Regions from separate parts of the Streptomyces lydicamycinicus genome, predicted to be linked through region 3. Evidence: riboswitches for the same ligand, from Rfam matches in the RefSeq annotation. Region 3 holds a riboswitch; each other region holds the start of a gene.
What was found. A riboswitch is a leader RNA that binds a small molecule or an ion and turns the genes downstream of it on or off. The one in region 3 is predicted to bind glycine.
Positions count from the first base shown of each region.

Region 1: linked by a shared signal. The riboswitch ahead of gcvP (aminomethyl-transferring glycine dehydrogenase) and the one ahead of cycA (D-serine/D-alanine/glycine transporter) in region 3 are both predicted to bind glycine.
Region 2: linked by a shared signal. The riboswitch ahead of gcvT (glycine cleavage system aminomethyltransferase GcvT) and the one ahead of cycA (D-serine/D-alanine/glycine transporter) in region 3 are both predicted to bind glycine.

Region 1 covers NZ_BBNO01000003.1:9,534-14,006, reverse strand. The annotation lists gene gcvP (aminomethyl-transferring glycine dehydrogenase) at 1-2,609, opposite strand, end outside; glycine riboswitch at 2,797-2,893, opposite strand; gene TU31_RS09315 (PRC-barrel domain-containing protein) at 3,008-3,391, shown strand; gene TU31_RS09310 (DNA polymerase IV) at 3,301-4,473, opposite strand, start outside.
Region 2 covers NZ_BBNO01000001.1:975,899-980,371, reverse strand. The annotation lists gene TU31_RS04235 (enhanced serine sensitivity protein SseB C-terminal domain-containing protein) at 141-932, opposite strand; gene TU31_RS04230 (enhanced serine sensitivity protein SseB) at 1,100-1,906, opposite strand; gene TU31_RS04225 (AAA family ATPase) at 1,996-2,643, opposite strand; glycine riboswitch at 2,942-3,037, shown strand; glycine riboswitch at 3,038-3,155, shown strand; gene gcvT (glycine cleavage system aminomethyltransferase GcvT) at 3,189-4,316, shown strand; gene gcvH (glycine cleavage system protein GcvH) at 4,440-4,473, shown strand, end outside.
Region 3 covers NZ_BBNO01000007.1:860,749-865,221, reverse strand. The annotation lists gene TU31_RS26255 (oxygenase MpaB family protein) at 1-245, opposite strand, end outside; gene cycA (D-serine/D-alanine/glycine transporter) at 972-2,456, opposite strand; glycine riboswitch at 2,738-2,829, opposite strand; glycine riboswitch at 2,830-2,926, opposite strand; glycine riboswitch at 3,280-3,375, shown strand; gene gcvP (aminomethyl-transferring glycine dehydrogenase) at 3,527-4,473, shown strand, end outside.

The sequences.
Region 1 (4,473 bases), on a different contig from region 3:
TCCAGCTCGGCGAGGTCCTCGCTCTCGGTCGGCTCGATCATCAGCGTGCCGGCCACGGGGAACGACATCGTCGGCGCGTGGAAGCCGTAGTCGATCAGCCGCTTGGCCACATCGTCGATGCTCACCCCGGTCGCCTTGGTCAGCGGCCGGACGTCGATGATGCACTCGTGCGCCACCAGGCCGCCGGGGCCGGTGTAGAGCACCGGGTAGTGCGGCTCCAGCCGCTTGGCGATGTAGTTGGCGCTGAGGACCGCCACCTGGGTGGCGCGCTTGAGCCCTTCGCCGCCCATCAGCCGGACGTACGCCCAGGAGATCGGCAGGATGCCCGCCGAGCCCCAGGGAGCCGCGGAGATCGGTCCCACGCCCGTCTCGGGGCCCGCGGTGGGCTGAAGCGGGTGGTTGGGCAGGTACGGCGCCAGGTGGGCGCGTACGCCGACCGGACCGACACCGGGGCCACCGCCGCCGTGCGGGATGCAGAAGGTCTTGTGCAGGTTCAGATGCGAGACATCGCCGCCGAACTTGCCCGGCTCCGCGAGCCCGACCAGCGCATTGAGGTTGGCGCCGTCCACGTAGACCTGACCGCCGGCCTCGTGCACCGCCGCGCAGATCTGGGTGATGTGCTCCTCGAAGACCCCGTGGGTGGAGGGGTAGGTCACCATCAGGACCGCGAGCTCGTCCCGGTGCTTCTCGATCTTGGCGTGCAGATCGTCGGTGTCGACCTCGCCGTCCTCACCGGTCTTGACGACGACGACCTTCATCCCGGCCATCACGGCGCTGGCGGCGTTGGTGCCGTGCGCCGAGGACGGGATCAGGCAGACCGTGCGCTGCTCGTCGCCGTTGGCGCGGTGGTAGGCGCGGACGGCCAGCAGACCGGCCAGCTCGCCCTGCGAGCCGGCGTTCGGCTGGATGGAGACCTTGTCGTAGCCGGTGACCGTGGCCAGCCGCTCCTCCAGCTCCTGGATCAGCGTGAGGTAGCCCTGGGCCTGGTCGGCCGGCGCGAACGGGTGCAGCTGACCGAACGCGGGCCAGGTGACCGGCTCCATCTCGGTGGTGGCGTTCAGCTTCATCGTGCAGGAGCCGAGCGGGATCATGCCGCGGTCCAGCGCGTAGTCCTTGTCGGCGAGGGAGCGCAGGTAGCGCAGCATCGCGGTCTCGGAGCGGTACTCGTGGAAGACCGGGTGGGCGAGGTAGTCGTCGTTGCGCAGCAGCCCCTGCGGCAGCGCGTCGGCGGCGGCCGCGTCCAGCTGCTCGACGTCGCCGGACACCCCGAAGGCGCCCCAGACGCCGGCCAGCTGGGCCCGCCCGGTGGTCTCGTCACAGGCGATGCCGACCAGGTCCGCGTCGACCTGCCGGAGGTTGACACCGGCCTCGCGGGCGGCGGCGGCGACCTCGGCGGCCCGGCCGGGCACCCGCGCGGTCAGCGTGTCGAAGTACGTGCCGTGCGCGATCTCCACCCCGCCGGCCCGCAGGCCCTCGGCGAGGATCGCGGCGTAGCGGTGGGTGCGGCGGGCGATGGTCCGCAGGCCCTCGGGGCCGTGGTAGACCGCGTACATGCCGGCCATGACGGCGAGCAGCACCTGCGCGGTGCAGATGTTGCTGGTGGCCTTCTCCCGGCGGATGTGCTGCTCACGGGTCTGCAGCGCCAGACGGTAGGCCTTGTTGCCGTCGGCGTCGACGGAGACGCCCACCAGACGGCCGGGAAGGCTGCGGGCGAACTGGTCACGGACGGCCATGAAGCCGGCGTGCGGTCCGCCGAAGCCCATCGGGACGCCGAAGCGCTGGGTGGTGCCGACGGCGATGTCCGCGCCGAGCTCACCGGGCGAGGTGAGCAGCGTCAGGGCGAGCAGATCGGCGGCGACGGTGACGATGGCGCCCAGCTCGTGCGCCTGCTCGATGACGGCGCGGGGGTCCCGCACCGCACCGGAGGCACCCGGGTACTGAAGCAGCACACCGAACACTCCGCGCTCGGCGATCTCGGCCGGAATGCCGTCGGACAGATCCGCGACCACGACCTCGACGCCGGTGGGCTCCGCACGGGTCTCGATCACTGCGATGGTCTGCGGCAGACAGTCGGCGTCGACCAGGAAGACGCCCTGCTTGACCTTGCCGACCCGGCGGGAGAGCGCCATCGCCTCGGCGGCGGCGGTGCCCTCGTCCAGCAGCGAAGCGCCGGAAGTGGGCAGTCCGGTCAGGTCGGCGACCATCGTCTGGAAGTTCAGCAGCGCCTCCAGGCGGCCCTGCGAGATCTCCGGCTGGTAGGGCGTGTACGCCGTGTACCAGGCCGGGTTCTCCATGACATTGCGCAGGATCACCGGCGGGGTGAACGTGCCGTAGTAGCCGAGACCGATCATGGGCGCCAGGACCTCGTTGCGGTCCGCCAGGCCCTTCAGCTCCTGGAGCACCTCGGCCTCGGTACGGGCCTGCGGCAGGCCGAGCGCCTCGGCGCTCTTGATCACATCGGGTACGGCGGTGGCGGTGAGCTCGTCCAGCGACCCGAAACCGATGTGCGCGAGCATCTTCGCCTGCGCCGCGTGGTCGGGGCCGATGTGCCGGCGCTCAAAGGGGGTGCCGCGTTCCAGCTCGGTCAAGGAGATGCGATTGGTGGTCATCTGCGGGGGCCTCCTGGTCGGTACGACCTACGAGGGGCACCACGGCACGGGTGCCCGGACGGCCTCCCCCTCTGTCATTCAACCTGAGAGCTTCACCGGCCCGCGGGTGGCGGTCCGGCTTTCACCGTCGGTGAGGAGGGGTCCCGGCGCTGTGCCTTCCGTGGCCCGCCCTGCTTTCCAGAGTGACCTCGTCCATGCGGTACGTGTGCCTGAGAGATTCCGGGGAGGATTTGCTCCTTCGGCGCCCTGGTCGCGAACGACAAGGACTCTCCCGCACGGGGTCTGCGGCCATTCGCCAGCCTACCAGCGTGGCTCTCGAAGGCTCCTTCGAGTGGCCGGGGCATGAAATGTGCCGTTTGGTAGTTGTCAGAGGGCAGTTGCGACCAATTGGAGGGGCCGTGCAAACCGATATCGATCCCCGAAGCCTGATCGGCCGCAAAGCGTTCGACCGTAATGGCGCGAAGATAGGGACCATCGACGAGGTCTACCTCGACGATGCGACGGGGGAACCGGAGTGGGCGGCCGTACGCACCGGACTCTTCAGCCGGGATGCGTTCGTCCCGCTGGAGCCCAGCAAAATGGTCGGTGAGGGCCTGCACATCCCTTACGACCGCAAGCTGATCAAGGACGCGCCGGACTTCGGCGTGGGCCGCCATCTCTCCCCTGAGCAGGAACTTCAGCTCTATCACCACTACCGTCTGGATATTTCCTCCCCGACCGATCCGGTGTCCCCCGGCTCCGGCGACAAGAACTTCGGCAAGATCGCCGGCTCGGACGACTGACCGTCGGCCGGCGCCCCGCCCACCAGCGGCAGGGGCTCCCCCGGCCGCAGCGCCGGGTCCTCGACAGCAAAGGTCCGCACCCTCCCCGGTGCGGACCATGGCGTTTCGAAGCGGACGGTCACTCTTCCCACCCCGCTCCCCTGCACCCAGCCCGCGCCGTACTGGTCGTGGACCACGTCCAGCCCCGGATACCAGCGCCGCGGCCGCTCCTCCTCGGCCTCGTGCGGCTCCCGCTCCCCGGCGGCCTGCTCCACCGCCGCCGCGGTCGCGGCTTCCGCCGCCTCCCGCTCCGTCGCCGCCTGGGCGAACAGATCCTCCTGCGTGAAGTCCGCCAGCCCGCTGACCCCCACACCCAGCAGCCGCACCCCGCCAGTGGTGTCCACCGTCTCCAGCAGGCGCACAGCGGCCTCCCGTATCACCGCCGGGTCGTCGGTGGGCCCCCGGAGCGTCTCGGAACGGGTCAGCGTCGAGAAGTCGTAGTTGCGCACCTTGATGACCACCGTGCGCCCGGAGCGCCCGGCGGCCCGCAGCCGTTGTACGCACCGGTCCGCCAGCCGCAGCACCTCGTTCCGCACCCGCATCCGGTCGGTCAGATCGACTTCGAAGGTGTCCTCGACAGAGATGGATTTCGCGTCCCGCTCCGCCACCACCGGCCGGTCGTCCTGCCCCAGCGCCATCGCATACAGCCCCGCACCGTGTGCCCTGCCCAGCAGCCGCACCAGCTCGGCCTCACCGGCCTCCGCGGTCTCCGCGACGGTGTGGATCCCGGCCCGGCGCAGCGTCTCGGCCGTCGCGGGGCCCACCCCGGGCAGCGTCCGCACCGTCATCGGGCCCAGCAGCTCCCGTTCGGTGCCCGGCTCGATCACCACCAGCCCGTTCGGCTTGGCCGCCTCGGACGCGATCTTCGCCAGCATCTTGGCCCCGGCCAGCCCCACCGAGCCGGTCAGCCCCGTCGCCGACCGGATGTCCCGCCGCAGCCGCTCCCCCACGGCACGCACGGCCGCCGTCTCGGCCGGGACGCCACCCGCCTCCAGGTCGACGAACGCCTCATCCAGGCTCAGCGGCTCCACCAGCGGCGACAG
Region 2 (4,473 bases), on a different contig from region 3:
GTGATGTGGTCCGCGGCATTCCGTTATACGGACAAAAGTTCGGGCTGAGCGGTGTGTATACCCGTGAGAAGGGGGCTCAACTGCGGGGCGCTTGGGGTGAATTCAGCCCAAGCCCGGCGCCGGGGCGGGCGCGCCGGACGTCAGTACGGACGCGGGTAGCCGTAGCCGTAGGAGGGCGCGGGGGCCTGCGGCTGGACGTAGCCGTCACGGTCGAAGAAGGGGCGTGTGGAGGCCCGCATCCACATGCCGACCGGGTCGTACTCGTCGTTCATCGCGACCGTGGAGACGGGCAGACCGTCCGGAACCGCGCCGATCGACTGCTGGATCATCAACCGCACCGAATCCACCGCTGGTTGGCCGGTGTCGTACAGATCCAGACCGATCGCCAGATACGGGGCACCCAGCGCGGGCTGCACCCACGCCCGGCGCAGCGACCGGACGGCGGGCGTCCGGTGCGCGTTCTGGGCCAGGAGCGCGTAGAACTGCGGGATGTCGATGACCGGCTCCGAGATCCGCAGCGGACCGGCGGGCAGCCGGTCGAGGCCGCCGGAGATACGGCGCAGATCCAGCCAGGGGATGCCGACGCCGCCACCGGGAGCATGCGGATTCAGCCACAGGCCCCAGCGGTCGGGGAAGAGCGCGGCGGCGATTTCGGTACCGGTGACCACCTCGTGGTCACGGTTCCAGCCGGAGGCGGCGAGTTCGGGTGCCGAGGTCACACACGGCGCATAGCCGAGGCCCTCGACCTCCATGTTTCCGTACTGCGCATCGGGCGTACCGGCCCGGCCCTGCCAGAGCAGCATCCAGACCTGGCCCGCGGCGAGCGCGTGCAGCAGTGCCTCATAGGCGTCGTAACGGCCGGGCGAGACCTGCTGGAGCAGCTGCTCCAGCTGTCCGGCCGCCGCCGGCCCCTGATGCGCACCCGCGCTCACGTGGTCCGTCCCTTCTCTCAGCAGGGCACGTGAGGGTGCGCCCGCCTGTCATCCAACCAGCTTAGGGCTTGCCGATGGGCCAGGGCCGGAAGGCCGCGGTGTCCGGTGCACTGCACTCGCCGCGCTCGCTCCGTCGCGGGCCCGGCCCCGGCCCATCGGGCAAGCCCTTACGAGTGGTCACGACTGTAGAAGGGCCGCACGCGCTCCAGTATCCAGTCGGCGACCGGGTCACCCTGGGCGAGGTCGAGCATGACGAGTTGTACGGGCCAGGGCAGCGGTACCGCGCCGAGCGCACGTCCGAGGGCTGACAGTACCGCCTCGCGGGCCGTGCCGTCGTGCAGCGCGGTGGCATCCGCCGCGACCTGAACACCGACGAACAGCGCGGGCGTGTCGCCCTCGACGCTTGCCAGGGCACGCCGGGCAGTCAGGACAATTCCGGCGCCCGAGAACTCCAGCCCGGCCGAGGCCAGGAAGTCCACCGGCTCGTCCTGCCAGTCCGGCTCGAAGAGCCGTACCCGGCCGCCGCTCGGCAGCCCCTCGAACTCCGGCTGCCCCAGCCCCCGGTCCCGGCACAGTTCGGCCACCGCGGGCGGCGGCAGCGGGACGCCGACCGTGCCGTCGGGGTTGACCGCGATGCCGATCTGCGGCGGCAGGCCGCGGGCGAACTCCCGGGCCGGGGCGACGGTGAAGGACATATGCGAGCCGATCACCCGCAGGAATTCCTGCTCGGAGCTGTAGACCGGGACGTAGTGCGCACCGTCGAGCTCGACGGTGGGCAGATCGAGGCCGCGGGCGCCGGGACCCGCGCTCTCCGGGCCGCCGCCTTCGGGCAGCGGCACCCACAGCCGGCTACGGCCCAGGACCTCGACGATCCGGCCACCGGCGCCCGGGTGTCCGACGGACGCGGACAGCACCTCTTCGAGCTCGTTCGCCGGCCATGCCAGCTGCGGTATCCCCTGCTCCGGAAATGTCATTCGTCCCACCCGTTCCAAACCGCGCCATCTGGCCAAAGACCCTAGACGAGAAGGCGCGCGGTGTGGTGTGCGGGGGCGCGTCCGGCGACTCAGTGGAAGGTGACGGTCTCCAGGGCGCTCGCCGCCCGCCGGTCGAGGAGGACGGCAGAGCAGAAGCCCTTCGGCAGCCGGGCCGATTCCGCGGCGCCGACCAGCCGGCCCACCGCCCCGCGGTGCCGGGCGAAGGCGTACCCCGACACCCCGCGACCCCGTGACTCCTGGCCGGAAAGCGCCACCTCGGGCGCCACATCGAGCAGCACCAGATGCGCCCCGCGGCCGCCGCGCCGCGCCGCGCGCGCGATCCAGCGGCGCACCCACGCCAGCGTCCCGCAGTCGTGCACCACCACACTGGCGCCGGAGCGCAGCGCACGGCCCAGGGTCAGATAGTGGGCGGCCCGGACCAGCGGGCGGTAGAGCCCGTACGGCAGCCGGCGCAGCCTGCCGTGCTCCCAGCGCTCGCGGACGTCCTGGGAATCGATGCGGTGCACGACGGCGCCGTGCCCGTCCAGCGACGGCACGACCCGGTGCATCAGGGTGCTCTTGCCGCTGCCCGGCAGCCCGGAGACCACCACCAGGTCGCCGGCCGGGAACCGCAGCTCGGTGGCGCCGGGCGGGCGCCGCTCGCCCCGCAGGTCCACGACCGCGGTGCGGCGTCCGGGCCGGATGACGGCCCGCCGCGCACGGCCGGGCCGCGACATGGCGGCGGACGGCGCCGTCGGCACGGCGTCCGGGGGCACGACCCCTGAAGTCGCCCCGAATGCCGCTTCGCTGTGCACCGTGATCGCCCTCCCCGCCCGTTCTGGTCCGGTTCGAGTCCGTCCCCTACCCGCAGAGTGTCAAGAAAAGGTAATGCCCATCAAGGCGATTGTCCGATCTGCCCACGTCGTGGGCGGGGCGGCGGCGGGGGCTCCTTTATCCGGCGTTCCCGTGCAATGATGTGGCCGCCACGTGCACATCACAGCTCACCCGTGCACCGCCAACTGCATACCGGCCGCTTGAACCCGCGCGGGAGAGTCCCCGGCCGCCACGGCGGGGCGCCGAAGGAGCAAGTCCTCCCTTGAATCTCTCAGGCCCCTATACCGCACGGGCGAGGCAGATCTGAAAAGCGAGCCGCCGCCCGGCTGACGGGGCGGCTCCACCCAAGGTGCAAACCGGGTCCTTTCGCGGGATACCGGTGAACCTCTCAGGTTCCGATGACAGATGGGGAGAACGTCTTGTCACCCCTGCCTGGGAGCCCAGAACCATGACTGATGCCCCCCGCCGTACCGCGCTGGATGCCACCCATCGCGCGCTCGGCGCGACCATGACCGACTTCGCCGGCTGGGACATGCCGCTGCGCTACAGCAGCGAGCGGGACGAGCATGTCGCCGTCCGTACCCGCGCCGGACTCTTCGACCTCTCCCACATGGGTGAGATCACCGTCACCGGGCCGCAGGCCGCCGACCTGCTCGACTACGCGCTGGTCGGCAACATCGGCGGCGTCAAGACGGGCCGCGCCCGCTACACCATGATCTGTGAGGAAAAGGGCGGCATCCTCGACGACCTGATCGTCTACCGCCTCGCCGACCAGGAGTACATGGTCGTCGCCAACGCCTCCAACGCCCAGGTGGTGCTGGACGCGCTGACCGCTCGGGCGGGCGGCTTCGACGCCGCGATCCGCGACGACCGGGACGCCTACGCACTGCTCGCGGTGCAGGGCCCGGAGTCCCCCGGCATCCTCAAGAAGCTGACGGACGCCGATCTGGACGGTCTGAAGTACTACGCGGGGCTGCCCGGCACGGTCGCCGGGGTGCAGGCGCTGATCGCCCGTACCGGCTACACCGGTGAGGACGGCTTCGAGCTGTTCGTCCGGCCGGCCGACGCGGTCGCCCTCTGGGAGGCGCTGACCGAGGCGGGCAAGGACGCCGGTCTGGTGCCCTGCGGGCTGTCCTGCCGGGACACCCTGCGCCTGGAGGCGGGCATGCCGCTCTACGGGCATGAGCTGACCACCGCGACGACGCCGTTCGACGCGGGCCTGGGCCGGGTCGTGAAATTCGAGAAGACCACCAACGGCGGGGACTTCGTGGGCCGCGACGCCCTGGCCGAGGCCGCCGAGCGCGCCGAGACCCGGCCGCCGCGCAAGCTGGTCGGGCTGATCGCCCAGGGCCGCCGGGTGCCGCGGGCCGGATACCCGGTCGTCACGGCCGACGGCACGGTCATCGGCGAGGTCACCTCCGGGGCCCCGTCCCCCACGCTCGGCAAGCCGATCGCCATCGCCTATGTCGACGCGGCCTACGCCACGGCGGGCACGGAGGGTGTCTGCGTGGACATTCGTGGAAGCCATGAGCCGTACGAGGTCACTGCGCTGCCGTTCTACAAGCGGCAGAAGTAACCGTTCATCCACGGCAGGCGGCGGCGCGCGCCCGCGCGTCTCACTGCGCAAGACGTGCCCCCGGACTTCGTCCGGAGGTGCCCCCCTTCACGATCACACCCTCGCGTACAGGAGAATCGAGCCATGAGCAACCCCCAGCAGCTGCGCTACAGCAAGG
Region 3 (4,473 bases):
AGACGGGCAACCTCACGGCGTAGCCCTTCACGGTCGGAGAAGAACAGCCGCTTCCCGCTGTCCATGGTGTGCTCGATACGCCGCCACGGGTGCGCACGGTAGGTGGAGAAGTTGGCCATGCCGGCGGCGACCGCCGGATCCGCGGTCTGCAGAACCAGCAGCCGCCACGCCACCAACCCGATCCGCCACTCCCCCAGCGTGCGGCGCAGCAGCGAATCAGGACCAGGAAGATCAGTGGTAGCCAAGGGGACGTCTCCTCAAGCACGCGTACAGAAATGAACAGGGGACGCCCGAAGAGCGATCATCCGGCTATCCGCCCAGCCCAACGGTCCTACCGGCATCCGGGAGCGGCCAGGCTCCCGAATTCACCCATCCGGGACACGCCACCGGCTGATTCCAGTCCCCGGCGCCCTCGACTGACCGAGATCCAGGTATCGCACTGAGTGCCCATGGCGCTAACTCCGTGATGTGCGCCCTGCTCGACCTGCGGGGACGTCGCCAGGCGGGTGATTCCCGGTGTGTCCCGGACGCCTGCACCCGCATCACCGGTCCATAACGTCCCGAGGCGTACTACTCGGGCGCCGGGGCAGGCACGGGCCCCCGACCAAAGGAAGGCACATAGGCGCCCGCCTCGCGGAAACCCGGCTCGTCCGACTGGCCCGCTCCGGCGACGCCCAATAGCCCCACCGCACGCAGAAGAAACCCCGCCGGAAGCATTCCGGCGGGGCTTCTCGTCTGGCTCTCACAGCTGGGCGTGCCTGAAGAGCTGGGCCACGCGGGGTACGGACGCGCCGTGTCCTCGCATCGGTCGTCCGTGGTGGAAGCGCAACCCAGCGGCGGAATATGAAGTCCCGAGTGCCTGTCAGACGTGTGCTGCGGTGAGAGTGGTAAGCACTCCGAAGGCGAGCGCCGTTCCCATCTGCCGGGAACGGCGCTTGCGATCGGTGCCGGTCTGAGGGTCCGGTGGCGCGTCAGTCCTGCTGTGCACCGTCGAGTTCGGACCGGAAGGCGGCCTCACGGGCCACATGGCGGGGGCGACGGCGGAGACCCGCCCACGCGATGCCGAGGATGGCGAACCACACCGGGGTCACCAGCAAGGCCCGCAGCGTGTCGGGCTCCTGGGTCAGTGCCCAGATGAGGAACGCGAAGAACGCGAGCACGACGTAGCACATAACGATGCCGCCGGGCATCTTGAACTTCGACGCCTCGTGCAGGTGCGGACGGCGCTTGCGGTACACGAGGTAGCTGATCAGGATGATCGACCAGACGAAGATGAACAGCACGGCGGACACGGTCGTCACCAAGGTGAAGGCCTCGATGATCGAGTTGTCCATGGCGACCATGACGACTCCGGCGAGCAGGAACACCCCTGAGAGGAGCAGGGCGTTGGCCGGTACCTTCCTGGAGGTGAGTCTGCCGAAGCGCGCCGGGGCGTCGCCCTCCCGGGCCAGCCCGTACACCATCCGTGAGGTGGAGTAGATGCCCGAGTTCGCGGATGATGCGGCCGAGGTCAGCACCACGAAGTTGATCACCGAGGCGGCGAAACCCAGACCGGCAAGAGTGAACATCACGACGAACGGGCTGCGGTCCGCACTGATCTCGCGCCAGGGCGTGACCGAAATGATCACGATCAGCGCGACGACATAGAACAGCATCACGCGCACCGGGATCGAGTTGATCGCCTTGGGCAGGTTCCGTTCCGGGTTCTCCGCCTCGGCCGCGGTGGTGCCGACCAGTTCGATGCCGACGAAGGCGAAGGTCGCGATCTGGAATCCCGCGACGAACCCCATGGGGCCGGTGGGGAAGAACCCTCCGTCGTTCCAGAGGTTGGAGAAGCTTGCCGCGGCACCCCCGGGCGCCTGGAAGTGACCGAACACCATGACCAGCCCGACGACGATCAGCGCCACGATCGCGACGATCTTGATCAGCGCGAACCAGAACTCGGTCTCGCCGAACGCCTTCACGGTGGGCAGGTTCAAGGCGATCAAGAGGATGACGGCGGCCAACGCCGGTATCCACAACGGTAGGTCGTGCCACCAGTAGGACACGTACCCGGAGATGGCGATGACGTCGGCGATGCCGGTGACTATCCAGCAGAACCAGTAGGTCCAGCCGGTGAAGAAGCCGGCCCACGGCCCCAGCAGGTCGGCCGCGAAGTCGGCGAAGGACTTGTAGCGCAGGTTGGAGAGCAGCAGCTCCCCCATCGCCCGCATCACGAAGAAGAGCATCACGCCGATGATCATGTAGACGAAGATCACCGAGGGCCCGGCCAGCGAGATCGTCTTGCCGGAGCCCATGAACAGGCCGGTTCCGATCGCACCGCCGATCGCGATGAGCTGGATGTGCCGGTTGGACAGTTGGCGGGAGAGGTGTTGCTCGCCCTCGGGCGGGGGTGTCGATCCGGCCGCCGGTTGGTCCGGCACGGTGGTCGAGCCGGTGTCACTGCGTTCAGGCATGGGCAAACCTCGCGGATCTCAAGTCCCGTGCGGGCACGGGACAGGCGGTATCTCGGAGAATGACCACGCGCCCCCAGGGGGCGAGCGGCAGGGTGGGACTGCGCGCGGGCGTGCGGTAGCCGACCCGAGCGGTGTCAGTATGCTGAACGGGCCCACATAGAAGATCGAAGATCAGCCCGGGAGCCGGCAGGGGCGGCGGTCAGGGAAGAGGCGGCGGGAGAGCCATCAGGGGACTCCTCGATTGTCGAGCACGGGCAGGAGTCCGTGCGGCCGAGTGAGCCTCCCCCTCTGTCATGAGCCTGAGAGCTTCGCCGCGCTCAGCGCGCGGCTTGCACCGTCGGCGAGGCGCGTCGGCGCCTGCTTTCCAGAGTTGCCTGCCCGAGCGGTAGGGGTGCCTGAGAGTTTCCGGGGAGGATTTGCTCCTTCGGCGACTGGGTCTGGCTGATCCAGTGCTCTCCCGCTCCGGGGTGAACGGCAATGTGCGGTGAGATTAGGTCGACATGAGCGGCCGGTCAAGGGACCGACCGAACGCTGGACATTACTTTCGAGTAGTGCGGCACTCACCCGTGCGGGACGGCATTTGTGCAGCTCACGGCGCGCATCCCGGGCCGAGCCGTTACCGGCACGTAGACCGAGCGGACTCTTGACGGCTGTGTTCCGGTGCCCGTACGTTGCGTCCGGCAAGATCCGACAGCATCTACACCGCTGCCGATTCTGCGCGGGAGAGCCCACGTCATGTGACGACGCGGCGCCGAAGGAGCCAATCCTCCCCGGAAACTCCCCGGCCTTACCGTCGGGCCCCACAACTCCACATCGCGCTGTTCGAACCGAAGCGGGAGAGCCCTCGTCCACCCTTGGCGAGGCGCCGAAGGAGCAACTCTCCCCAGAATCTCTCAGGCCCAACTACCGCTTCGGCTAGGCGACTCTGGAAAGACAGGACGTCAATGTCCTGCGCCCACGGTGCAAACCGCCGGACCCGGCGGTGAAGCTCTCAGGTTCCGATGACAGAGCGGGGAGGCCACCCATCCACGGTGCCGCGTTTGCGGTGCCCCCACAGGGAGCCTCCCACCATGACCTTCCCCGAGTCCTCCGCGTCGGGTGAGTTCGCCACCCGCCACATCGGCGTCAGCGACGCCGACCGCGCCAAGATGCTGGCCGAAGTCGGCTACCCGACGCTGACCGCCCTCATCGACGCCGCCGTCCCGAGCGGCATCCGAAGCACTTCCGACCTGAACCTGCCTGCCGCCGCCACCGAGGCCGAGGCCCGCGCCGAGCTACAGGAGCTCGCGAGCAGGAACACCGTGGCCGTCCCGATGAGCGGACTCGGCTATCACGCGACGACCACGCCGGCGGTGATCCGGCGCAATGTGCTGGAAGACCCGTCGTGGTACACCGCCTACACGCCCTACCAGCCGGAGATCAGCCAGGGCCGGCTCGAAGCGCTGATCAACTTCCAGACCGTGGTCGGAGACCTCACCGGACTGCCGACCGCCAACGCGTCGCTGCTCGACGAGGCCACGGCGGTCGCCGAGGCCGTCACGGTCATGCGTCGTGTCGCCGGCAAGGGTGGTCGCTCCCGCGTCCTGGTCGACCGCGACACCCTGCCGCAAACCCTCGACGTCCTGCGCACGCGTGCCGCCGCGGTCGGCATCGAGATCGTCGAGATCGACGTGGCCGAACCGCTGCCGGAGGACGACTTCTTCGGGGTGGTGCTTTCCTACCCCGGCTGCTCGGGAGCCGTCCGCGACCTGCGCGAGGTGACCGCCGCGGCACGAGCGCGCGGCGCGCAAGTCACCGTGACCGCCGACCTGTTGGCGCTCACGCTGCTCGTGCCACCCGGTGAGTACGGCGCCGATATCGTCGTGGGATCGTCCCAGCGGTTCGGTGTCCCCCTGTTCTACGGCGGGCCGCACGCCGGCTACATCGCGGTCCGTGAAGGGCTCGAACGCCACCTGCCCGGCCGGCTCGTGGGCGTGTCCGTGGACAACTCCAGCCGGCCGGCGTACCGCCTCGCACT